Regions from separate parts of the Kitasatospora sp. NPDC088548 genome, predicted to be linked through region 3. Evidence: riboswitches for the same ligand, from Rfam matches in the RefSeq annotation. Region 3 holds a riboswitch; each other region holds the start of a gene.
What was found. Region 3 has a riboswitch for cyclic di-AMP ahead of ACIP82_RS05635 (peptidoglycan DD-metalloendopeptidase family protein). Riboswitches for the same ligand answer to the same signal wherever they lie in the genome.
Positions count from the first base shown of each region.

Region 1 (5,724 bases), on a different contig from region 3:
TCGTTCTGCCGCTCGGCGGCCTGGTCGAGGGAGCGCGCCCGGGACAGATAGCCCTCGGGGTCGGTGGAGAGCATCAGCTGGACGGTCTGCGCCAGGCCGCCGGCCCGGTACTCGGCGCCGGCGACGGTGGCGAGGTCGCCGCGCAGCCGGTTGAGCTCGTCCTGGCCGACGGCGATCTGCTGCTGGAGCGTGCCGGCCTCGCTCTGCAGCCGCTGCTGCGCGTCCAGCGCCGCGTTGTACTTCTCCGACGCCTGTTCGGCCTCGTCGTACAGCTGGTCGATCCGCACCTTGACGTCCTTGCGGTTCTGCGGCCCGTCCGGTGAGCCCGGGGCGGCATGGGCGCTGCCGCCCACGGCCACGCCCAGGACGGTGGTGGCCGCCGCGGTCAGCACCAGCGCGCGGGCGAGGGTGTGCGCACCCGACTGTGGGGAACGGCGGTGCACGGCCATCCGACTGCGGCTCCAATTCTGCGTCCCGGCCTGTGGCCGCTCCGGTGCGGGCGGCTCTGGAAGCGGGTGTCCGGTGGCAGACGTTAGCGAGTCCGGGCGAGCGAGTCCAAACCCCTACCAACCCGAATATTTGACCCTGAATCGGACAGGCGTCCGGCCGGCCGGAAAAGCCGCAGGCCCGGCCTCCCGCGAGGGAGACCGGGCCTGCGAAAGCCTGACTCGGGGTCAGAGCCGCACGATGGTGGAGACCGGCATGTTGGAGGCCGACTCGTAGCGGACCGAGGCGCCGGGCTTGGGCGCGTGGATGACCTGGCCGCCACCGACGTAGATGCCCACGTGGTGGTTGTCGCCGTAGAAGATCACCAGGTCGCCGGGCTGGGCGTTGGCGATGTTCGAGCCGATCCGGGTGCCGGCGTTGGCCTGGGCCTGCGAGGTGCGCGGCAGCGACACGTTCGCCTGGGCGTACGCCCAGCTGGTGAGGCCGGAGCAGTCGAAGGAGTTCGGGCCGGTGGCGCCGTAGACGTACGGCGCGCCGAGCTTGCTCTCGGCGGCCGCGATCGCGGCGGCGGCCCGCGAGCCGTTGGCGGCCGGGGCGCTGGGCGCGGACGACGTGGACGGCGTGGACGACGCCGACGGCTTGGTGACGGGCGAGGAGGACGGGGTGCCCAGGTCGCCGCGGCCGTTGTCGCGGGATGCCCGGTCGGCCTCGGCCTTCGCGGTCGCCTTGGCGGCGTCCGCCTTGGCCTTGGCCTCGGCGGCGGCCTTCTCCTCGGCCGCGCGCAGCGCCTCGCGCTCCTGCTCGGTCAGCGTGTTGAGCAGTTCCTGGGCCTTGGCCAGCTTGCCCTGGATCTCCTCCTTGGACGCCTTCAGCTGCTGGGTGGTGGCCTCCAGCTCGCCGAGCTTGTTCTGGGCCTCGGTGCGGTCCTGGTCGAGCCTGCGCTGCTGCTCCTGGAGCTCCTTCAGCTGGCCCGACTGCGAGCTGCCGGCCTGCGTCAGGGTGCCGGCCTGGGTGAGGAAGTTGTCCGGGCTGGAGGAGAGCATCAGCTGAACGGTCGGCGATATGCCGCCGTTGCGGTACTGCTCGCCGGCGATCTCGGCGAGGCCGCCCTGCAGATCGGTCACCTGCGACTGCTGGCGGGCCACCTTGTCCTGGAGCTCGCCGACCTGCTTCTGCAGCTCCTGCTGCTTGGCCTGGGCGCCGTTGTACTGCTCGGTGGCGACCTCGGCCTGCTCGTTGAGCTTGTCGACCTGCTCCTTGACCTGATCCTTGGTCGGCGTCGGGTCGGCGTGCGCGCCCGACTGCGCGGAGAGGGCCACGGCCGCTGCGGCGGCCGCGGTCAGGATGGAGACGCGGGCACGGCCGGCGGGCTTGGGACGACGATGGGACGCCACGAAGGCGGACTCCTTCTTCCTACGTCCGCCTACCGGGTGAGCTGACGGGTTCGGGCCGGAAGCGTGCCCTACGGCGCCTCACCGACCGTTCCACCGGTCGACCTGGCGCCGATTCACCCCGGAGGAACTTGGTTCCCCGGCTCCGCTCCACAGCGTCCCCGACTGCTGGACTCCCCGTCGGGCAGTCACCTGCCCCGCTGCTTCACGAACTCGACGGTAACCCCCGCCGTCACCCGGGATGGGTGATCGACTGCACGGTGGTTCGAGGCATGACCCTAGTAACAGAACCGTGATCCGTTCAAATCCTTGTCAGAAAAAAGACGGAAGAATACCCAAGTTCATTTGTGAATATGACCGAATGTGATCACAACCGCACGCGGGGCTGATCATTACTCACAATGCGGGTCGAGAGCGCCCGACCGGGGCGTGTCCCACATCACAGCAGCGGGCCGGCCCGGCCGGGCGTGTCGACCTATCAGGGAATGTCCGGATCGGGGGCTTCTGCCCCCAATCGACGAACCGTCAGACCCGGCGGATGGCGTTGATCTTCATCGCGTCGGCCTTCATCACCTTCACCACGTCACCGGTGTGCGGCGCGTGCACCACCATGCCGTTGCCGATGTACATCGCGACATGGCTGCGGTCGTCGCGGTAGATGATCAGGTCACCGGGCTGCGCCTGGTCCAGCGAGGGGACCCGGGTGCCGACGCCGGCCTGCGCCTGCGAGGTGCGCGGCAACGAGACATTGGCCTGCTTGTACGCCCAGACCATCAGACCGGAGCAGTCGAAGGTGCTCGGCCCGATGGCACCCCAGACGTACGGCGAGCCCTGCTTGCTCATCGCCTTGGCGACGGCCACCCCGGCGTACCCGCCGGCCTGCGGCAGGCTGCTCAGGTCGGTGCGCTCGCTGCCGCGCGAGGCCCGGTCGTCCTGCTGCTGCTGCGCCTTCAGGGCGGCCCGGTCGGCCGCGCTGAGCGAGTTCAGCAGCGTCTGGGCCTCCTTGAGCTTCTGGTTGACGTCCGCCTTGGCCTGGTTCAGATCCTTGGTGGTGCTGTCCAGGGAGGCGAGGACGGCGGCCGCCTCGGCCTTCTGCTGGTCCAGGCGGCGCTGCTGGTCCTGCAGGCCCTTGAGCGCCTCGGACTGGCTGGAGCTGGCCTGCTGGACGCTGGAGGCCTTGTCCAGGTAACCCGACGGGTCGGAGGAGAGCATCAGCTGCACGGACGGGTCGATGCCGCCGGTGCGGTACTGCTCGCCCGCCACCTCGGCCAGCCCGGCCTGAAGCTGCGTCATCTGGTCCTGGCCGCGGGCCACCTGGTCCTGGAGCTGGTCCGCCTGCTTGCGCAGCTGGTCGGCCCGCTCCTTGGCGCCGTTGTACTTCTCGGCCGCCTGCTCCTGCTCCTCGTTCAGCTGGTCGATCTGCGCCTTCACGTCCTCCTTCTTGGGGGAGGGCGCGGCGTGGGCGCCGACCTGGGCGGAGAGGGCGACCGCGGTCGCAGCGGCAGCGGTGAGCACGGAGACCCGCGCGCGGCTCGGCTGCTTGGGACGGCGGTGGGAGGCCAAAGTGATCGGTTCCTTCTTCCAACGGACTCACCCGTTTGAGTGAGGATCCGGAAAATAGGTTTGACGCCAGACCCTAGTGAAGATCCACGCTTTCCGCCACTCCCCCGATGGCGTGAACCTCCACCGGCGGCCTGACTTCACGGGATCCACACACTGCCGCAAACCGGGCGCTGACCAGCGGTCACTCCGGTCCCTCCGGCATCAGGGCCGGGCCAGCCGGTTCAGCAGCAGGACGGAGGCGACGGGGCGCGCGCCCGCCTTGCGCACGCCCTCCGCGACCTCCCGGTCGGTGGAGACCACCACCACCGGACGGCCCTGCGGCTCGGCCCGCACCAGACGGCGGATCAGCTCGTCCGCCGTCTCCCCGGTCCGGCTGAAGCGCACCCGCACCCCGCGCGGCGGCGCCATGATCACCGGCACGTCCAGGTCCTGCCCGTCGAACACACAGGTGACCTCCGCCTGGGTGCGCTGGGCCAGCATCGCCAGCCCGCCCAGCAACCGGATCCGCTGCTGCTCCAGCGGCAGCGCCGGATAACCGGTCTTGGTCACGTTGTAGCCGTCCACCACCAGATGCACCTGCGGGATCGCCAGCAGCTGGTCCAGCAGCGCCGGATCGTCCTCCGCCAGCCCGCGCCGGGCCACGTCGTGCGGCGAGGCCGAGCCCGGCACCACCGCCTCCACCAGGTCCGCCGGGCGGATCTGGGAGACCGGCAGCGCCAGCTCCCGCTGCAGGCCCTGCGCCGACTGCAGCACGGTGTCCAGCAGCAGCCGCAGCCGCATGTCCTCGACGCTGCGCCCCTCGCGGGCCGAACGGCGGCCCTGCTCGGCGGCGGTCTCCAGTTCGGAGATCCGGTGCCGCAGCCGCCGGGCCTCACTCTCACCCGCGCCGCGCTCGGCGGCCGCCTGCGTCCTCAGCGCCTCCAGCTCGGCGGTGACCCGGCGGGTCTCCGCCTGCGCCCGGCGGGTGTCGCTCTCCAGCGACCGCACCTTCTTGCGCAGCGACTCGGCCTCCTTGCGGACGTCCTCCGACTCGGCCCGCTGCCGGTCCAGGTCCGCCCGGGCGGAGGCCCGTACCTCCGCCAGCTCCGCCTGCAGCTTCTCCGCCAGCCGGGCCGCCTCGGCGGCGGCGCCCTCGGCGCCGGCCCGCTCGGCCTGCTCCCCCGCCTCGGCGACCAGCCGGCTCCAGCCCGCCGACCGCACCAGATAGGCGGCGGCCGCCACGTCCATCGGGTCGGCGGCGCCGGGCACGTGGCCCGCCTCCAGCGCCTTCACCAGGTCCGGCTGGCCCAGCCGCAGCCGCTCCGCTATCCGGAGCCGGAAGGCCGGCTCCGACTCCAGTGCGGCGGCCAGCGCGGTGGCCGCGTACTTGGCCCGCCGGGCCGGCGTGAACTTGGCGTACTGCCGCAGGCTCTGCGGCAGTTCGGCGGGCGGCAGCCCCCCGAGCGCGTCGGCGGCGAGGCCCACCACCCGGCGGCGCACACCCTCGGGCAGCGGCCGGTCGAGCGTCTCGACGGCCCGGTCTGCCGCCGGCTCGTCACCGCCCGACTCCTCGGCGGGGGCCCCGGTACCGGACGGGGCGGCCTCGGCCGCGTCCGGCGCCTGCCCGTCCACAGCGGGCTGCCGCCCCTGCGGCCCGGCGGGCTCCTTCGCTGCGTCCACCACGTCCTCGGCTCCGATCCTCGTCCAGCGGGGTACGGCCCGCGGCCGTCGCCCTCGTCGTCACGCTCCGTGCGTTCTGTCTGTATTGTCCCCGTGCGGTGAACGGCCGCGCACCGTCCACCCCACGGACCGGGCGTCAGCCCTGCTCAGCGGCGGCCTCTCCGGCCTCGGCACCGGGACGGGCCACCAGTTCGACCTGGTCCACCGCGTTGCACCAGCGGCAGCGCACCGACTCGATGGTCTCGCTGAGCACCTCGGTCTCCTCCACCTTGGACTCGCCGGCCAGGTCGAAGTGCAGGTACTCGGTCACCCGGGCGGAGCGGGTCACGTCGAAGCGGGTCAGGTTGCCGCACAGGGTGCAGCGCCAGCGCGTCTCAGCGGTCAGGGCGGGGACGGTCATCGGGGGTCCTCTCGGGTGGTCCCTGGGTGGGCTCAGGCGCTCCCCCCGGAGCCCCGGCGTCGGCGGCGGGAGGCGGGAATGCCCGCCCCAAGCCTATTGCCTGAGGCAACCGTCCCGACCACCGGTCGCGGCGATCGGGACGGTAGCCCACCTGCCGTACAGCGCGGTGTCGCCCGCGCCGGGCGGAGGGATGCTTGGCCGCATGGCGATCACGGTCCTCGACCACACCGGCGCACGCGGCGGGCCCCCGGCCGCGCCCGCCCC
Region 1 covers NZ_JBIVMI010000022.1:7,585-13,308, reverse strand. Annotated here, with positions in the region: gene ACIP82_RS25620 (NlpC/P60 family protein) at 1-449, opposite strand, end outside; gene ACIP82_RS25615 (NlpC/P60 family protein) at 675-1,841, opposite strand; cyclic di-AMP (ydaO/yuaA leader) riboswitch at 1,852-2,006, opposite strand; gene ACIP82_RS25610 (NlpC/P60 family protein) at 2,364-3,401, opposite strand; gene ACIP82_RS25605 (NYN domain-containing protein) at 3,603-5,012, opposite strand; gene ACIP82_RS25600 (hypothetical protein) at 5,197-5,460, opposite strand; gene ACIP82_RS25595 (rhomboid family intramembrane serine protease) at 5,663-5,724, shown strand, end outside.
Region 1: it holds a riboswitch for cyclic di-AMP, as region 3 does, so the genes downstream of both, ACIP82_RS25615 (NlpC/P60 family protein) here and ACIP82_RS05635 (peptidoglycan DD-metalloendopeptidase family protein) in region 3, are expected to answer to the same signal.

Region 2 (5,724 bases), on a different contig from region 3:
CGAAGGTTCCCAGGCCCAGGGCGAAGAGCGTGACGGCGAAGGCGAAGCCCACGATGGCGACCGGCAGTCCGCTGAGCGTGAAGCCGATCTCCTTGTAGGTGTAGGAGGAGAACGGCGCCCGCCAGACGTACGGCGGCTCCTCGGTCCGGCGGGCCCGGGCGGGCCGGTGCTTCGGGTCGGCCTCGTCGGTGCCGTAGGTCCCGTAGGTGTCGCCGGAACCGTGGGAGTCGCGGCTGTCCTCGCGGTCGTACGCACCGCGCTGCATGCTGTGGCTGCTGCTCATGGCCGGGCCTCGGTCCTCGGTTCTGTGGTGGGGGCGTGTCCTGCTGACTCCTCAACCCTGTCAAAGCGCGGGCCCGGTGGACATCCGGCCCCCCGCCGAACAAGGGGTGGGGTTAACCCCCCGCCCGCTGCCCCGCCCCGGTCCCGGCCCCCGCCCACTCGTCCGCCAGCAGGGAGTACTGGAAGGAGTCGTACCAGGTGTCCCGCAGGTGGAGGTCGTGCCGGATCCGGCCCTCCAGCTGGAACCCGGCCCGGGTGAGCACCCGGCTGGAGGCGGTGTTGTCGACGTCGACCCGGGCGGCCAGCCGGTGCACGCCGAGCGTCCCGAACGCGAGGTCGCAGAGCAGCCCGGTGATCTCGCCCGCGTAGCCGTGGCCCCAGGTGTCGGGGCGCAGCGCGTAGCCGAGGACTGCGGAGCGGTGCTCCCCGAGGGTGAGGGCGGCGCTGCCGATCGGGGCGCCCCCGTCGGCGGGGTCGGCGGAGTCGGTGCCGTCCGCGCGCAGGGTGACGGCGAGCCGGTAGACCGTGCGTTCGTCCCGCAGGGCCTCCTCCAGGTACTGCGCCACCTGATCGGCACAGCTCTCCCGGTCGTACGGTCCGAAGGGGAGGTGGCGGGTGGCGACCGGGTCGCCGAAGACGGCGTACAGCGCCTCGATGTCGCCCGGGGTGTGGTGGAACTCGCGAATGGCCAGCCGGGGGCCGGTGAGTCGTACGGGGACCATGTCCGTCGACCCTACTCCGGCCCGGTCCGTCCGGTGGGCGGCCAGCGGCTACCGTCGAGGCTATGGAAGACGAAGACCTGCGGCTCGCCCCGCGCACCAAGGCCGCCGAACTGCTCGCCTGGGCGGAGGCGGAGGGCCGCGCGCCGGTGGCCGAGGAACCGCTGCGGACGGTGCTGGCGCTGCTGGAGCTGGGCGAGGGCAGGATGCACGACGGCTGGCCGGAGCTGACCTCGAACGCCGTGGAGCAGTTGCTCGTCGAGCGGCTCTACCTGTACGTCCAGCCCGCGCCGGAGGAGGATCCGCTGGCGTACGGCGAGGCGGTGCGGCTGCTGATCGACCGCCAGCGGGCGGCGAAGCGGCTGAACGCCAAGCGGCAGGAGCGGCTGCACGCGGAGGCCGAGTGGCAGGGCGAGGTGGCGGCCGGCCTGCTGCGGCGGGCGGACCTGGTGACCTGGCCCCGGCTGTACACGCTGCTGCTGCACGCCTACGGGGTGGACGTCGCGGACGAGGCGGCGGTGCGGGCCTGGCTGGAGGGGTTCCGGGAGCTGGCGGAGGAGGACCGGCTGGCCGCGTTCGCGGCGCTGGAGCCGGCCGGCTGGGTGGACGAGACGGCCGGTGAGGGCTGGGGCCCGGCCCGGGTGCTCACGGTCGGGATGGCCACCGACGGCGCCCGGCGGCTGCTGGAGCAGGGCCTGATGCGGCGCAGCTACCGCAACCTGGCGGAGCTGACCGCGCTCGGCCGGCCGATGCCGGACGAGCTGACCGGGGACTTCGGGGCGTTCGAGGAGGCGGCCGCCGAGGCGGCGCTGGAGCTGGCCGGCCGGTGGACGGTGCCGGGGCTGCCGCGGCTGCTGGTGGCGGAGTTCCCGGACCTGGCGCCGGAGCCGGGGCAGGAGGAGATCGACGCGTACCTGGCCGGGCTGCCCGACGGGGCCTGAGCCCTCCGGGTCCTGGAACGCGGAGGTGCCCCGGCCGCTGCTCGGACCGGGGCGCCTCCGGGGCGTCAGGGGGTGATGCCGCGCTGCTCGAACCAGGTCTCCGGGTCGACCGGGGCCCCGCCGCCGGGGCGGACCTCCAGGTGCAGGTGCGGGCCGGTGACGTTGCCGGTGGCGCCGACCTTGCCGATCTGCTGGCCGGGGACGACCTTGCCGGTGCCCTTGATGATCGAGGAGAGGTGGCAGTACCAGATCTCGGTGCCGTCGGGCAGCGTCTCGACGATCCGGTAGCCGTACGAGCCGGACCAGCCGGCCGAGGTGATGGTGCCCTGGCCGACGGCGTAGACCGGGGTACCGGTGGAGGCCGCGAAGTCCAGGCCGGTGTGCAGGTGGGCCCAGTAGGAGGCGCTCTGGCCGTAGTGGGCGGAGAGGTTGTAGTCGCGCACCGGCAGGTTGATGGCGGCGAGCTTGGCCCTCTCGGCCTCCTCGGCGGCCCGCTTGGCCTCCGCCTGCTGGGCGGCGCGCTTGGCCTCGGCCTCCTGGGCGGCCTGGACGCGGGCGTTCTCCTCGGCGGCGGTGCGCTGGCTGTCGGCCTGCTGCTGGATGCGGGCGGCGAGCGCGAGGCCGGGGTCGGCGGAGAGGGCGACCGGGGTCTCGTCCGGGGCCTCGATGGCCGGCGCGGCGGCCGGGGTGGCGGAGGCGAAGCCGGTGGCGCCGAGGGTGGCGGCCACGGCGGTGACGCCGAGCAGTGGAGCGGTGCCGCGGGCCTGGCGCGGCATCCGGTGCCGGTTGGCGTCGGCGGGCTGCGGGCCGGTCTCGTCCGCGGGGCCGCCGTAGCCGCCCTCGTGGGCGGCGGGCCGCGGGTGGTCGAGCAGCTGGGTGCCGGCGGCGGAGCCGGGCAGGTGTGCCGGAGAGTACGTCGACGCCACGGAGGCGCGCTCCTTTCCTTCCTTCGCGCCTACCGGGTTAGCTGACGGGTTCGGAGCAGGAAGGTCTCCTACGGCTGGGCCTGGGCCCGGCCGATTCACCCCAAGGAACGTGGTTCCCCGGCTCCCTGACCTGCCCGGGGGCGGGTCGTCGGGATTAGGCGACGGCGCACGGTGCCGTCTGGGTACGGCGTTGACAACCGCGCTGCGTTATCAAACGTTAATCCTAGGCGCCCCTGATTCCAAGCCATCCGTTCGGGACAACCGGATACAGCACGGGCACCACGCGACCCGATGGGCGTTTTGGGACGATTGACGACAACTGACACTACCGAACGTGATTGGACGTCAACGAACGACCCCCCATTTGAGTAGTTCTACTCATGTGCGTCCGCTCGGGGCGCCGCCATCCTGACGCCATGAACGCACCGATGCAGTCCCGCACCACGGCCGCGTACCACGTCCAGGCCGTGCTCTCCTTCGCCCTGTCCGCCGCCGCCCTCGCGATCGGGATCGCCTACCTCCCGGTCGGGGGGTGGACCAGGGCCTTCCTCGGACTCGGCCTGCTCTACACCGTCACCTCCTCGTTCACCCTGGCCAAGGTGGTCCGGGACAAGCAGGAGACCAGCGAGATCGTCACCCGGGTGGACCAGGCCCGGCTGGAGAAGCTGCTCAGCGAGCACGACCCGTTCAAGGTGGAAGGGATCTGAGCGGGCACCACGGAACGGGCACCTCCGAAGCCGTCGCACATCGATAGCTTGACGGCTAAGGCTATTAGCCTTAGCTTTATGGCTATCGGCAGCACCGCCGATGACACGCCCCGGCGGCCCGAGGAGACCCACGATGTCCGGCATCACCACCCCCACCACCCAGTACCTCGACGTCCCCGGCGGCCGGCTGGCCTTCGACGACACCGGGCGGGGCGACGGCACCCCGGTCGTCCTGCTCCCCGGGATGCTCGACAGCCGGGCCGCGTACCGGCACCTGCGACCGCTGCTGGTGGCCGCCGGCCGCCGGGTGATCACCATGGACCTGCGCGGCTTCGGCGAGTCCTCGATCGCCTGGGACGACTACTCGCCCGCCGCGGTCGCCACCGACGTCATCGCCCTGCTCGACCACCTCGGCATCCGGAGCGCCGTGCTGGCCGGCAACTCGTACACCGGCGCCACCGTGGTCAAGGCCGCCGGGGACGCACCCGAGCGGGTCGCCGGGATCGTCCTGCTGAACGCCTTCGTCGAGAACCCGCCGCCGAACCTGATGCAGCGCGCCGTGTTCGGCCTGATGGGCCCGCTGCTGACCTACGTCCCCGCCTCCTGGGGCCTCTACCACCGCAAGATGGCGTTCCCGACCGCCAAGCCGGCCGACTTCGACGCCTACGTGGACGGCCTGGTCGCCGCGCTGCGCACGCCCGGCCGCCGGACCGCCGTCCGGGGCCAGCTCCGCGGGGACTCGTCGCCGGTCGGCTGGACCGCCGCGGTGCGGTGCCCGGCGCTGGTCGTGATGGGCGCCAAGGACCCCGACTTCCCGAACCCGGAGCTGGTCGCCGACCGGCAGACGGCCGCGCTCGGGGCCCGCAAGGTGATGATCGAGGGCGCCGGGCACTACCCGATGGCCGACCACCCGCAGGCCACCGCCGACGCGCTGCTGCCCTTCCTCGCCGAACTCTCCTGAGCCCCGGCCCCCGCACCGCACGCCCCTGCCCCGCCCCACGAACCCCCGGAGACCGCACGTGCCCCGAGTAGGACTGACCCCCGACCAGGTCGTCGGCCACGCCCTCGCCCTCATCGACGAGCAGGGCCCCGAGGCCCTCACCCTGGCCGCCGTCGCCAGCCGGGCCGGCGTGGCCACCCCCTCGCTGTACAAGCACGTCAGCGGCGGCCTCGCCGAGCTGCGCCGGCTGGTCGCCGTCCGGGTCACCGAGGAACTGGCCGACCGCCTCGCCGAGGCCGCCCTCGGCCGCGGCGGCGACGACGCGGTGGCCGCCGTCCTGCGGGCCTACCACGCCTACGCCACCGAGCACCCGCACCGCTACAACGCGCTGCCGCAGGCCCCCCGGCCGGACGACGACCTGACCCGGGCGGCCGGCCGGCTGGTCGGGGTGATCGTCGCGGTGCTCCGCGAGTACGGGCTGGACGGCCCCGAGGCGATCCACGCCGCCCGCACCGTCCGCTCGGTGGCCCATGGCTTCGCCTCGCTCTCCATCGGCGGTGGCTTCCAGCTCGCGGAGGACCTCTCGGTCACCCAGGACCGTCTGATCGCGGTCCTCACCAGCGGCCTCCGCGACTGGCCGAAGGCCTGACGGGGCCGTCCGCGCGGGGGCGGACGGCCCCCGCTCCGCGCCACCCCCGACCCACCCGTTCGCACCCGCACGATGCCCCGGCCCGCGCCCAGCCCGTACCCGGCCCGCGCCCAGCCGGTCCCGTCCGACCGCCCCGCACCGCCCGCCACCTGGCCGATCGGGCCCGAAGGACGTCTGATTGACGCCGTATTGACGGGATATTGACGAGATCCAGTCACTTGGCGAGATCCGTTCACACCTTCGTAGGATCATCACCCTAGAATTCGCGGCGTGACGATGACTCAGTGGTGTGCAACGGCAACCGGCGTAATCGCCGCCCTCGCCCTCGTGGCCGCCGCCCGCTACCGCGCGGTCTCCGCCACCCAGCGCCGCCGCGCCGACCAGCAGCGGCGCGACATCGCCCGGCTGACGGAGCGGCTCGACGCCGAACTGTCCCGGCGCGGCTCCGAACTGGCCGCCGTCCAGCAGGAGCAGGAGCTCAACGCCTCCACCCAGCGGGCCTTCCTCAGCGTGGCCCGCCGGATCCTCGTCATGGCCCACGACCAGCAGGCCCTGCTGGA
Region 2 covers NZ_JBIVMI010000025.1:23,563-29,286, forward strand. Annotated here, with positions in the region: gene ACIP82_RS27580 (sensor domain-containing protein) at 1-283, opposite strand, end outside; gene ACIP82_RS27585 (GNAT family N-acetyltransferase) at 396-1,004, opposite strand; gene ACIP82_RS27590 (hypothetical protein) at 1,067-1,942, shown strand; gene ACIP82_RS27595 (M23 family metallopeptidase) at 2,008-2,868, opposite strand; cyclic di-AMP (ydaO/yuaA leader) riboswitch at 2,881-3,039, opposite strand; gene ACIP82_RS27600 (YiaA/YiaB family inner membrane protein) at 3,285-3,575, shown strand; gene ACIP82_RS27605 (alpha/beta hydrolase) at 3,709-4,536, shown strand; gene ACIP82_RS27610 (TetR/AcrR family transcriptional regulator) at 4,595-5,164, shown strand; gene ACIP82_RS27615 (sensor histidine kinase) at 5,441-5,724, shown strand, end outside.
Region 2: it holds a riboswitch for cyclic di-AMP, as region 3 does, so the genes downstream of both, ACIP82_RS27595 (M23 family metallopeptidase) here and ACIP82_RS05635 (peptidoglycan DD-metalloendopeptidase family protein) in region 3, are expected to answer to the same signal.

Region 3 (5,724 bases):
GCAGCGGCGCGACGGTGGCGAAGCCGAACAGGCCGATCAGCGGGATGGTGATGATCGCGCCGGCCTTGCTGTGCGAGGCGAAGGTGAAGGCGAACAGCAGCACCGCCAGCACCGCCAGGATCACGTACAGGCTGCGCATCAGCGCGCGGTCGGCGAACCAGCCGCCGAGCAGGTTGCCGACGAACAGCCCGATGCCGAACAGGAGGAGCAGCCAGGTGACGCTGGTGTCGGCGAAGCCCGCCATCTCGGTCATCATCGGCGTGATGTAGGTGAACATCGCGAAGATGCCACCCCAGCCGAACACCGTCATGGTCAGCGCGAGCCAGATCTGCGGCCGGCGGAAGACCGCCAGCTCCGGGCCGAGCCGGGCCCCCTCGGCGCGCCGCTGGACGGGCACCAGCGCGGCGATGCCGGCGAACCCGATCACGCCGAGCGCCGCGACCACGTAGAAGGTGGACCGCCAGCCGAAGTGCTGGCCGAGCAGGGTGCCCATCGGCACGCCGAGGACGTTGGCGGCGGTGAGCCCGGTGAACATCAGGGCGATGGCGCCGGCCCGCTTCTGCGGGGCGACCAGATCGGCCGCGACCACCGAGCCGATCCCGAAGAACGCGCCGTGCGCGAAGGCCGCGAGGATCCGGCCGACCATCAGCAGGCCGAAGGCGGGCGCCACGGCGGAGACCAGGTTTCCGGCGATGAACAGGCCCATCAGCATCAGCAGCATCCCCTTGCGGGGGATCCGGGTGCCGAGGACGGTGAGCAGCGGTCCGCCCACCACGACGCCGAGCGCGTAGCCGGAGATGAGCAGGCCCGCGGTGGGGATGGACACCGAGAAGTCGCCGGCGACCTCGGGCAGCAGGCCCATGATCACGAACTCGGTGGTGCCGATGCCGAAGGCGCTGATCGCCAGCGCCAGGAGCGCGAGGGGCATGAGAGTCTGCTTTCCAAGACGATTGCATGTGCAACTACCAGCGCCGACAATACGTCTACCATCCAGATACTTGCAAGCGCCGGATATTGCCTAGGTGAACATACGCCACGCTTGCCAGCACCCCTCGGCACGATTAGGTTAGGCTCACCTAACTTACTGGAGGTCAGCCATGAGCCCCGTGGACACCACGGCACCCGAGGCGCCGGAGGCGCCCGAACCCACCGCCGCCGAACGGGTCTGCAGTCTGCTCACCGCCACCTCCTCCGTGGTGATCCGCGCCTGCGGCGAGCACCATGAGCTGGACACCCCGATCGCGGTACAGGGCTCCCGGCTGCGCCTCCACGCCCCCCTCGACGCGCCGCTCACCCTCGCCGCCACCCGCGCGCAGGACGGGCTCGCCGTCGTCCTGGACCTCACCGACATCGCCCCGGTCGCCGTCCGCGACCGCGTCCGCGGCCGGCTGTCCCTGGCCGGCCGGCTCCACCTGGCCCACCTCGCCGACGACGGGCTCGGCGTCCACCTGCGCCTGGACGTCGCACACGCCGTCCTCTCCACCCCGTACGGCACCACCGCGCTGACCGGCGCCGACCTCGCCCTCGCCGGGCCCGACCCGCTCGCCCGCTACGAGGCCGGCCTGCTCACCCACCTCGCCGACGACCACCCGGACGCGCTCGCCGTGCTCACCCGCCTGCTCGACCCGGACCTGCTCGCCGAGCGGCCCGGGATCCGCCCGCTGGCCCTCGACCGGTACGGCCTGGTGCTGCGCCTGGACCACCCGCACGGCCACCGCGACGTCCGTCTGGTCTTCCCCGAACCCGCCCGGGACGCGGACGAGTTCGGCCACCGGGTACACCAGCTGCTGACCGCCGCGCACCGCGCGCTGCCCGCCCACCGGATCTGAACCAGGCCACCGGTCAACGTGGCTGACCAGACGTCAACTTCCCTTGGCGTCACGTAAAACCAAAACGGCCGGCCCGGCTCGCGAGAGGATTTCTCGCGAGCCGGGCCGGCCGACTGGGCGTGTCCCGCGCCCAGGGCGCCACTGTCGGTGCGGCGATCACCCGGTCGAGCGGTCACCCGACATGACCATCCCGAGTGGCCGTACGCCCCGCACCCAGCGGTGGTTCTGATGCCCGATCAGATGGCGACGCCGTGCGCCCGCAGGTAGGCGATCGGGTTGACGTCCGTGCCGTACCCCGCACCGGTGCGGATCTCGAAGTGCAGGTGCGGGCCGGTCACGTTGCCGGTCGCGCCCGAAAGGCCGATCTGCTGGCCGGCGGTGACGGTCTGGCCGATCCTGACGCCGATCGAGGACAGGTGCGCGTACTGGGCGTACTTGCCGTCGGCGAGCTTGATCTCGACCTCGTTGCCGTAGGCGCCGCCGTTGCCGGCCTTCACCACGGTGCCGCCCGCGACGGCGCGCAGCGGGGTGCCGGTGGAGACGACGAAGTCGGCGCCGGTGTGGTGGCCGGAGGACCACATCGAGCCGGCCACGCCGTAGGCGGTGCCGAGCTTCGGGCTGGCGACCGGGGAGACGTAGCTGGCGACGCCGGCCACGGTAACCGGGGCCGGGGTGGCGGGCTTGGCGACCTCGATCTTGGTCTGGACTGGGGTCTGCGGGGCGGGCTTGACCGGCTTGGCGGTCTGAACCGGCTTCGGCGCGGCGGCCGGAGCGGCCGGAGCAACCGGGGCGGCCGGCTTGGCGGCCTCGGCCGGAGCGGCGGCCTTGGCGCCGAGCGCGAGCTTCTGGCCCGGGAAGATCAGGTTCGGGTTGGCACCGACGACCGAGCGGTTCTGCTCGTACAGCGCCTGCCAGCCACCCTCGACCTGCTTGGCGTCGGCGATCTTCGACAGGGTGTCCCCGCCGACGACCTGGTAGCTCTGCTCGACCGGCGCGGCTGCCGGGGCGGCCTGCTGCGGGGCGGCGGCCGGGGCGGCGTCGGCGGTCGAGGAGTTGCTCTGCTGGGGCTTCGCGGCCGGCGCGGTGTGGGCCTGGGCGCTGATCGCGGTCACCAGCGGAAGGGCGAAAGCGGCGCCGGTGACGGCGGTGGCGATACCGATGCGGGCGGCGCGGGGCAGGGCGATACGACGAGCCTGTGCGGGCATGGAAGATTTCCTCTCCGACGCCTACGAGGTGAGCTGTCGGGTTCGGGCTGGAGTTGCCCGGCCGCAATGCGGCTTCACCCCAAGCCGGACCGTGAATTCCGGTCCGGCGACTTACCTTTGGGTCCCCCGCTCCTGCCGTACAGAGTTCAGTTCGCACCACCGGGCAGCGGCAGGACTAGGCGTTCCACCCGGTGGCCGCCCGGGCCGTGGCCGGGCGGTCGCTGAACTAAAACCCATCCGTACGGGCTAAGCAATGTCGATCACGTGAAGTCACCACAAAGCCCCGAGGCGTCGTGACACTCCGAATGATCGGCTGCACAGTACGCACACAATCCATTGACCTGGAGCGACCGCCCGGCGACACTCCGCCGATATCCGCGTCAGTACGCATGCGATCACCTACGGAATGCCATTCGCCGACACACCCCCCGGTGACCCTTGTCACGTCGGCCCGCGGGGCGCACGATCGGGCGGTGGCCACCTCCGAGGCCGGCACCCTGCGCCTGGGCACCGCGCAGGGTCGCTGGGTACTACTGGCGACGGTGCTCGGCTCCAGCATGGCGATGCTCGACGGCACCGTGGTGAACGTCGCCCTGCCCCGGATCGGCGCCGATCTGGGCGCCCCCCTCGCCGCCCTGCAATGGACGCTCAACGCCTATCTGCTGACCCTGGCCGGGCTGATCCTGCTCGGCGGCGCGCTCGGCGACCGCTACGGCCGCCGCCGGGTGTTCCTGATCGGCGTGGTCTGGTTCGCGGTCGCCTCGGCGGCCTGCGCCGCCGCGCCCACCATCGGCGTGCTGGTCATCGCCCGCGCCGTGCAGGGCATCGGCGGCGCCCTGCTCACCCCCGGCTCACTGGCGATGCTCCAGGCCGTCTTCCACCCGGACGACCGCTCGGCGGCGGTCGGCCTCTGGTCCGGCCTCGGCGGGGTGTCGGCCGCGGTCGGGCCGTTCCTCGGCGGCTGGCTGGTGGACGGCCCCGGCTGGCGGTGGATCTTCCTGCTGAACGTCCCGCTCGCCGTCCTGGTGGTCGCGGTGGCGGCCCGGCACGTGCCGGAGAGCCGGGACGAGAGTGCGACCGGCCGGTTCGACGTCCTCGGCGCACTGCTCGCCGCCCTGACCCTGGGCGCGATCACCTACGCGCTGACGGCGGCCGGTGGAGGGGTGTCCGCGTCCGTCTGGGTGACCGGCGTGGCCGGCCTGCTGCTGGGGGCGGCCTTCGTCTCGGTGGAGCGCCGCAGCCCGGAGCCGATGCTGCCGCTCGGCCTCTTCTCCTCCCGGCTGTTCACCGCGGTGAACCTGGTCACCCTCTGCGTGTACGCGGCCTTCAGCGGAGTGTTCTTCCTCCTGGTGGTGCAGTTGCAGACGGTCTCCGGGTTCTCCCCGCTGGTCTCCGGGCTGTCCCTGATCCCGGTCACCGTCCTGATGCTGGCCCTGTCGGCACGCGCCGGGCGGCTCGGCAAGCGGATCGGCCCGCGGCTGCCGCTCACCGTGGGTCCGCTGCTCTGCGCGGGCGGTGTGCTGCTGATGCTGCGGATCGGCCCCGGCGCCTCGTACTGGGCGGACGTGCTGCCCGCCGTCACCGTGCTGGGCTGCGGGATGGTGCTGCTGGTCGCGCCGCTGACCGCCACGGTGCTGGCGGCGGTGGAGGTCCGGCACGCGGGCATCGCCAGCGGTGTCAACAACGCCGCCGCCCGGGCCGCCGGCCTGCTCGCGGTCGCCGCCCTGCCCGCCCTGGCCGGTCTCAGCGGCGAGGCCTACCGGGTGCCCGCCTCGGTGGACTCGGCCTTCCACACCGCGATGCTGATCTGCGCCGGGCTGCTGGTCGCCGGCGCGCTGGTGGCCGTCACCACCGTCCGGGGCAATGTGCTGGCCCCCGAGGACCACCGCCCGGTGGCCGAGCCGGACTGCCAGTGGTCCTGCGGCACCAACGCCCCGCCGCTCGACCCGGGCCACGTCGACGCCGGAACGGCCGAGGGCCCCGCCACCGGAACGGCGGCAGGGCCCTCGGCGAACTGACGGCACACCGGCGCAGGCGCGGCGTCAGTGCAGACGGGGCGTCAGAGGATGTCGCCCGGCGCGTACTTGGCGGCCTCCGGGTACGCGGCCGCGACGGCCTCGACCCGGCGGACCACCTCGGCGACCTGGGCGCCGGCCGCACCGGTGAAGGAGAGCCGGTCGGCGAGCAGCGCGTCCAGGGCGGCCCGGTCCAGCGGGATCCGCTCGTCGGCGGCCAGCCGGTCCAGCAGCTCGTTCTCCCGGGCGCCGGCCCGCATCGCCAGCGCGGAGGCGACGGCGTGCTCCTTGATGACCTCGTGCCCGGTCTCCCGGCCGACGCCCGCCCGCACCGCACCCATCAGCACCTTGGTGGTGGCCAGGAACGGCAGGTAGCGGTCCAGCTCGGCCTCGATCACGGCCGGGAAGGCGCCGAACTCGTCGAGGACGGTCAGGAAGGTCTCCAGCAGGCCGTCGAAGGCGAAGAAGGCGTCCGGCAGCGCGACCCGGCGGACCACCGAGCAGGAGACGTCGCCCTCGTTCCACTGGTCGCCGCCCAGCTCGGCGGTCATCGAGGCGTAGCCGCGCAGGATGACGGCCAGGCCGTTGACGCGCTCGCAGGAGCGGGTGTTCATCTTGTGCGGCATCGCGGAGGAGCCGACCTGGCCCTCCTTGAAGCCCTCGGTGACCAGCTCG
Region 3 covers NZ_JBIVMI010000003.1:36,039-41,762, reverse strand. Annotated here, with positions in the region: gene ACIP82_RS05645 (MFS transporter) at 1-928, opposite strand, end outside; gene ACIP82_RS05640 (DUF2470 domain-containing protein) at 1,098-1,829, shown strand; gene ACIP82_RS05635 (peptidoglycan DD-metalloendopeptidase family protein) at 2,066-3,034, opposite strand; cyclic di-AMP (ydaO/yuaA leader) riboswitch at 3,038-3,196, opposite strand; gene ACIP82_RS05630 (MFS transporter) at 3,592-5,052, shown strand; gene purB (adenylosuccinate lyase) at 5,094-5,724, opposite strand, start outside.

Region 4 (5,724 bases), on a different contig from region 3:
AGACCCAGGAGGAGGCCGAGGACCTCGTCCACCACACGCTGTTCAGCGTGGAGGGCGGGCACGCGGCGGCCGGCGCGCTGCTCGACAAGGGCTGCACGGCGATCGTCTGCGGCAGCGACATGATGGCGCTCGGCGCGATCCGCGCGGTGCGTCAGCGGGGCCTGGCCGTCCCGCAGGACGTCTCGGTGGTCGGCTTCGACGACTCGCCGCTGATCGCCTTCACCGAGCCGCCGCTCACCACCATCCGCCAGCCGGTCGAGGCGATGGCCACCGCCGCCGTCGACGCCCTGCTGGAGGAGGTCGGTGCGAACGCCGCCCAGCGCGGGGAGTTCATGTTCCAGCCGGAGCTGGTGATGCGCGGCTCCACCGGGGCCTGCCCGCGGTGAACCGGTGCCGGGGCCCCCGGGGAGCGAACGCTCCCCGGGGGCCCCGGCCGTGCCGCGCTCAGCCCTCCTGGACGGTGGGGCGCTCCTGGTTCACCCGCTGTCCGTCGGCGGCGTCGCCGGTCCGGGTCCCGGTGCGCCGGCCCCGGGCGAGGTGGTCGCGCGGGACCAGTTCGACGGCGTCCTGCGGGTTCGTGGTGCCGGAGAGCGTCATCGCGTCGATGGCGAGATCGGCGTCGAGCGTGACGGTGACCTGGGCCATGTGACTCCTCCTCGGGTACGGAGCAGCAGCATGCCCTGCCGGCGCCCGCGTTGACCACCGGTGGCCCCGCCGGTACCCGGCCGGTGCGCGACGGCCGGGGGAGACAGGCCGAGGCCCCCGGGGAGAGCGACCAGACTCTCCCCGGGGGCCTCGGGGTCGGGGGCGTGCCGGGCACGCCCGGCGGGTCAGACCCGGCCGGCGAAGTCCGGGGCCCAGTTGGCGACGGTCTGGGTCCGCACGCCCGAGCTCGGGTTGGCGGCCTCGACGTACTTCCCGCCGCCGATGTAGATCGCGACGTGGTAGACGCCGGAGTCCTTGCCGTTGTTGGACCAGAACAGCAGGTCGCCCGGGAGCAGGCTGTCCAGCGAGACGTGGGTGCTGGCGGCGGCCTGGTCGGCGGCGACGCGCGGGACGGAGACGCCCGCGGCGCGCAGCGCGGCCTGGGTCAGACCGGAGCAGTCCCAGCCGCCGTTGCCGGTGCCGCCGTAGATGTAGGCCTGACCGACCTTCGACTGGGCGAAGGAGACGGCGGCGGCCATGCTGCCGGTGGCGGTCTGCGCCGGGGCCTGGGTCTGCGCCGGGGCGGCGGGCTTGGCGACCGGCTTGGCGGCGGGCTTGGCGGCGGGGGCCTGCGCGGCCGGGGTCTGCGCGGCCGGGGTCTGGGCCGGGGTCTGCGCGGCCGGCTTGCCGGTGGAGGCGCCGGTGGCGCCCTGGCCGGACTGCTGGGCCTGGCCGCCCTTGCCCAGGGCGAGCTGCTGGCCCGGGTAGATGACGTGCGGACCCTGGGTCAGGGTGCCGCGGTTCAGCTCGTACAGCCGCTCCCAGCCGCCCTGGACGTTGTTCTTGTCGGCGATGGAGGAGAGCCAGTCGCCCGCGATGACGGTGTAGTCGGTCGGCTGGGCCTGGCTGCCGCCCTTGGCCTGGGCGGAGTCGGCGGGGGCCTGGCTCTTCGCCGGGGCCGGGGTCTGCGCGGGGGCCTGCGGGGCGGGCTTCGGCGCGGGGGTGGCGGCCGGGGCAGCCGGCTTGGTGGCGGCCGGCTTGGTGGCGGCCGAGGTGTCGACGGCGGCCGGGGTGCCGCCCTTGGTCAGGCCGGCCTGGACGGAGCAGACGGGCCAGGCGCCGGGGCCCTGCGAGGCGAGGACCTTCTCGGCGACCGCGATCTGCTGGTCCTTGGTGGCCTGGTGGGCCTGCGGGGCGTACGCGGTACCGCCGAAGGCGGCCCAGGTGCTGGAGGTGAACTGCAGGCCGCCGTAGAAGCCGTTGCCGGTGTTGATGGCCCAGTTGCCACCGCTCTCGCACTGGGCGACCTTGTCCCAGGTGGCGACCGGGGCGGCGGAGGCGGTGCCGGTGGTGAGGCACGGGACGGTCAGGCCGACACCCGCGACGCCGACGGCGGCGATCAGGCGGCGGGCGCGACGGGGCAGACTGGTGCCGTTGACGGGCAGCATGAAGACGCGATCCTCTCCCACGCCTGCGAGGTGAGCTGTCGGATTCGGGCTGGAGTTGCCCGGCCGCGCCTTGGCGCGGCTTCACCCCTAGCCCTGAACCGGTTTCGGGAACCGGTCCGGGGCGACTTACCTGTGGGTCCCCCGCTCCTGCCGTGGTGCGTTTCTGCGCTGCCAGCACAACCGACGGCAGGACTCGGCGTTGCGGATGGGCTGGGTTCGTGTAGCCACGAACGGGGAGCACGTTAAGCAGACTCCCGTTCAAACCGCAAACATGTGTGATGTCCGTCACGGTTTACGGGTGAGGGGTTGATTGGCTGTCCACCATGATCAGAAATGACCGATTTTCGGCAACGCCCCTGCGGCCGGACCCAACTGCCTGTGCTTCAGGACGTCAGTACCGACGCGGCCGTCCGGCGGGAGGGCTGCGCGGTGATGGCCAAGGACGAGGACCCGCGTGCCGGGCGCCCGACCGTCAGGCCTCGGGGGGTGCACCGCCGGGCAAAACGCCGCAGAGTGGACATATCGCCCGAACGGCCCCGAACTCCCGTACGCCGCCGGACGATGCGGCGCTGGCCGGCGGTCGGCACGGTGTTCGCCGCGGTCGGCGGCGAGGAGATCCTGCGGCGCTCGCTGACCGGGCGGACGCAGCCCGTCGCGGCCACCGGCATGCCCGGTATGCCCGTGGCCCCGGACGGCCCCACCGACGCCGCCGCGGCCCCCGCCGAGGGCGCGGGCATGGACCACCGGCCCGCCGGGCCGCCGCCCGTCGGCACCTCCGGGGCCGGGCCCGCCGCCGCACCGACCGTCGACCTGGCCGGCCGCCGCTGGTCCGACCCGGCCGGCTGGGGCGGTGCGGTACCCGGCCCGCGGAGCGCCGTCCGGATCGCCGACCGGGTGCTCCTCGACACCGATGCCACCGTGGGCTCGCTGCTGGTCGAGCCGACCGGCGCACTCACCTTCGCCGCCGACCGCACCCTCACCCTCGCCTCGGACGGCAACGTCGAGATCCGCGGCACCCTGGCACTCGCCCCCGAGGGCGCCGCCGTGCACACCGTCCGCTTCCCGTCCGTGGACGAGCGGCGCTTCCAGGGCGACGGCGCCAAGGTGGTCGACACCGACACCGACACCGACACCGACACCGGGCTCTGGGTGACCGGCGCCGGCTACCTGCGGCTGGACGGCGCGGCCAAGACCGCCTGGGTCCGCGCCGACCGCGAGCTGCGGGCCGGTGACACCTCCATCGGCCTGGCCGCCGAGCCCACCGGCTGGCTGCCCGGCGACGAACTGGCCGTCACCCCGACCGGCCCGCCCGACGCCGAGGACTTCTCCGCCCGCTACGACCTGGTCACCGTCCGGTCCGTCAGCGGATCCACCGTCACCCTGGACTCCCCGCTGAAGTACGCCCACCCCCGGGTGACCGCCGGAGGGGGCGTCACCGTCGGCGCCGAACTGCTCAACGTGACCTGCGGCGTCCGGGTCGAGGGCACCGCGAAGGGCCGCGCGCACGTCCACGTCACCGGCTCCCGGCCCGCCGACGTACGGCACGCCGCACTGCGCTGGGTGGGTCCGCGCGCCGACACCGAGGAGACCTGGAAGGGCCAGGACGGCACCGTCCCCGTCACCGCGCCCGTGCTCGGCCGGTACGGGCTGCACTTCCACATGCTCGGCGACACCACCCGGGGCACCGTCGTCGAGGGCGTGGTGGTCCGCGACGCGGGCAGCCACGCCTTCGTGCCGCACGCCAGCCACGGCATCACCTTCCGCAGCTGCGTCAGCCACGACACCTGGGAGGACGCCGCCTGGTGGGACGGCCCGCCGGACACCCGTACCCCGCAGCGCCCGTCCGACGACATCGTCCACGAGTCCTGCGTGGCCTCCCGCACCCGGCTCGAACCCAACCCGCGCGCCTACCGCCTGACGGGGTTCAACCTCGGCGCGGGCACCGGCGGCCGGGCGGTGGACTGCGTGGCCGTCGGCGTCCAGGGCTCCACCGGCGCCTCCGGCCACGAGTGGCCGGAGAACAGCGAGGGGGTGTGGACCTTCCAGCGCTGCCTGGCCCACAACAACCTGCAGGACGGCACCTTCGTCTGGCTGAACGCCCGGCATCACCATGTGGTCACCGAGTTCGCGGCCTACCACAACGGCGGCCGGGGCATCGAACACGGCGCCTACCTCAACGACTTCGACTACACCGCGAGCGTGCTGTACGGCAACGCCGCCGGGGGAGTGGCCCCGCACGCGCTCGGCCGGGACAAGGGCAGCCTCTTCGACGGGCTGCTGATCGACGCCGCCGGGCACGAACTCGCCGGGGAGGCCGTCACGTTCAGCCGCAGCCGGTTCACCGGCTACCGGAAGGCCGGGGTCGCCTTCCGCGCCGCCGCGGACGGCAAACCGGACGATATGGCCGTGCTGGACTGCGAGTTCGGCGGCAACGAGCTCTGGATGGACCCGGAGTCGGCGCCGCCCAGGAGCATCGTGCTGCGCCGGGCCGGGCGCTCCGAGGCGCTCCAGGTGCGGAAGGCGGACGGCGGCGGTACGGCGCAACCGCAGTGGAACGCCGCCGTCGGGCCGGTGCCGGCGCTCGCCGCCCGGGCCCGGCCGGTGCAGCCGCCCGCGCTCAGGCTCAGAGGCGCCGCCGCGCCCACCACCCGGGTGGGCGGCCGCTCCTGAGCCGTCCGGACGTCCGCAGGGCCCGGAACGGAGGCGTTCCGGGCCCTGGCGTCGTCGGACGGCCGCGCTATTCGGCGGCGGTCTCCCCGCTCTCCCCGGCGTACGCCCCGGGGTCGGGGACCGGCAGCGCGGCCAGGTAGGTGGAGGCGATCAGCTGGCCCACCGTCGGGTAGGCGCCCAGCGGCGCGGCGCTCGGGCAGCCGGTCTCCTCGGCGGCCGTGGCGAGCAGCTCGGAGTCGGCCTCCGGGCCGATCACCAGCGGGGCCAGCGCGGGGCGCTGGGAGCCGGTCTCCTTGAGGTGCGCGACGGCGGCGGCCACCGAGCCGGGCACGTCCAGCGCGGCCGGGACGACCGGGACGGCGAGCCGGGCGGCCAGCAGCACCCCGGTGACCCCGGCGGCGGCGGTGGCCTCCTCGCCGCCGACGGTGGTGAGCACCACGCCGTCCGCGGCGGTCGCGATGGCGAACAGCCGGGCGCGGTCGGCGCGGGCCAGACCGGCCTCGGAGAGGCGGACGTGGACGGCCTCGGCCAGCAGCGGGTGCGGGCCCAGCACGTCGGTGACGGGGGCGCCGTACTCGGCGGCGAGCGCGTGGAGTTCGGCCAGGAAACCGTGCGGGCCGGGAACCAGCGGCACCACGACCGGCGCGGGCAGGCCCGCCCCGGCGGCCTGGGCCAGCAGCTCGGCGACGGTGCGCTCGTCCCCGGTGCCCTCGAAGTCGCCGTCCCCGACCGGGAGGTACCCGGCCGTGGTCTGGACGCCGTTCTGCTCGCTGCGGACGATCGACAGCAGTTCCTCGACGACGGAGCGGGACTCGGGCCCGGCGGTCGCGGGCACGGCGAGCACCAGGGCCGGGGAACCGGCCGGAATCTCGGGGCGCTCGGGGCGGCGGTGGCGCCCCCGCGCACGGGAGCCTGGGGTTCGGACGGGCAGTGGCGCGCCCGGGATGGCTGCGGTGCTCAT
Region 4 covers NZ_JBIVMI010000001.1:11,734-17,457, reverse strand. Annotated here, with positions in the region: gene ACIP82_RS00085 (LacI family DNA-binding transcriptional regulator) at 1-386, shown strand, start outside; gene ACIP82_RS00080 (hypothetical protein) at 445-645, opposite strand; gene ACIP82_RS00075 (transglycosylase family protein) at 831-2,114, opposite strand; cyclic di-AMP (ydaO/yuaA leader) riboswitch at 2,101-2,271, opposite strand; gene ACIP82_RS00070 (hypothetical protein) at 2,655-4,763, shown strand; gene ACIP82_RS00065 (hypothetical protein) at 4,831-5,724, opposite strand.
Region 4: it holds a riboswitch for cyclic di-AMP, as region 3 does, so the genes downstream of both, ACIP82_RS00075 (transglycosylase family protein) here and ACIP82_RS05635 (peptidoglycan DD-metalloendopeptidase family protein) in region 3, are expected to answer to the same signal.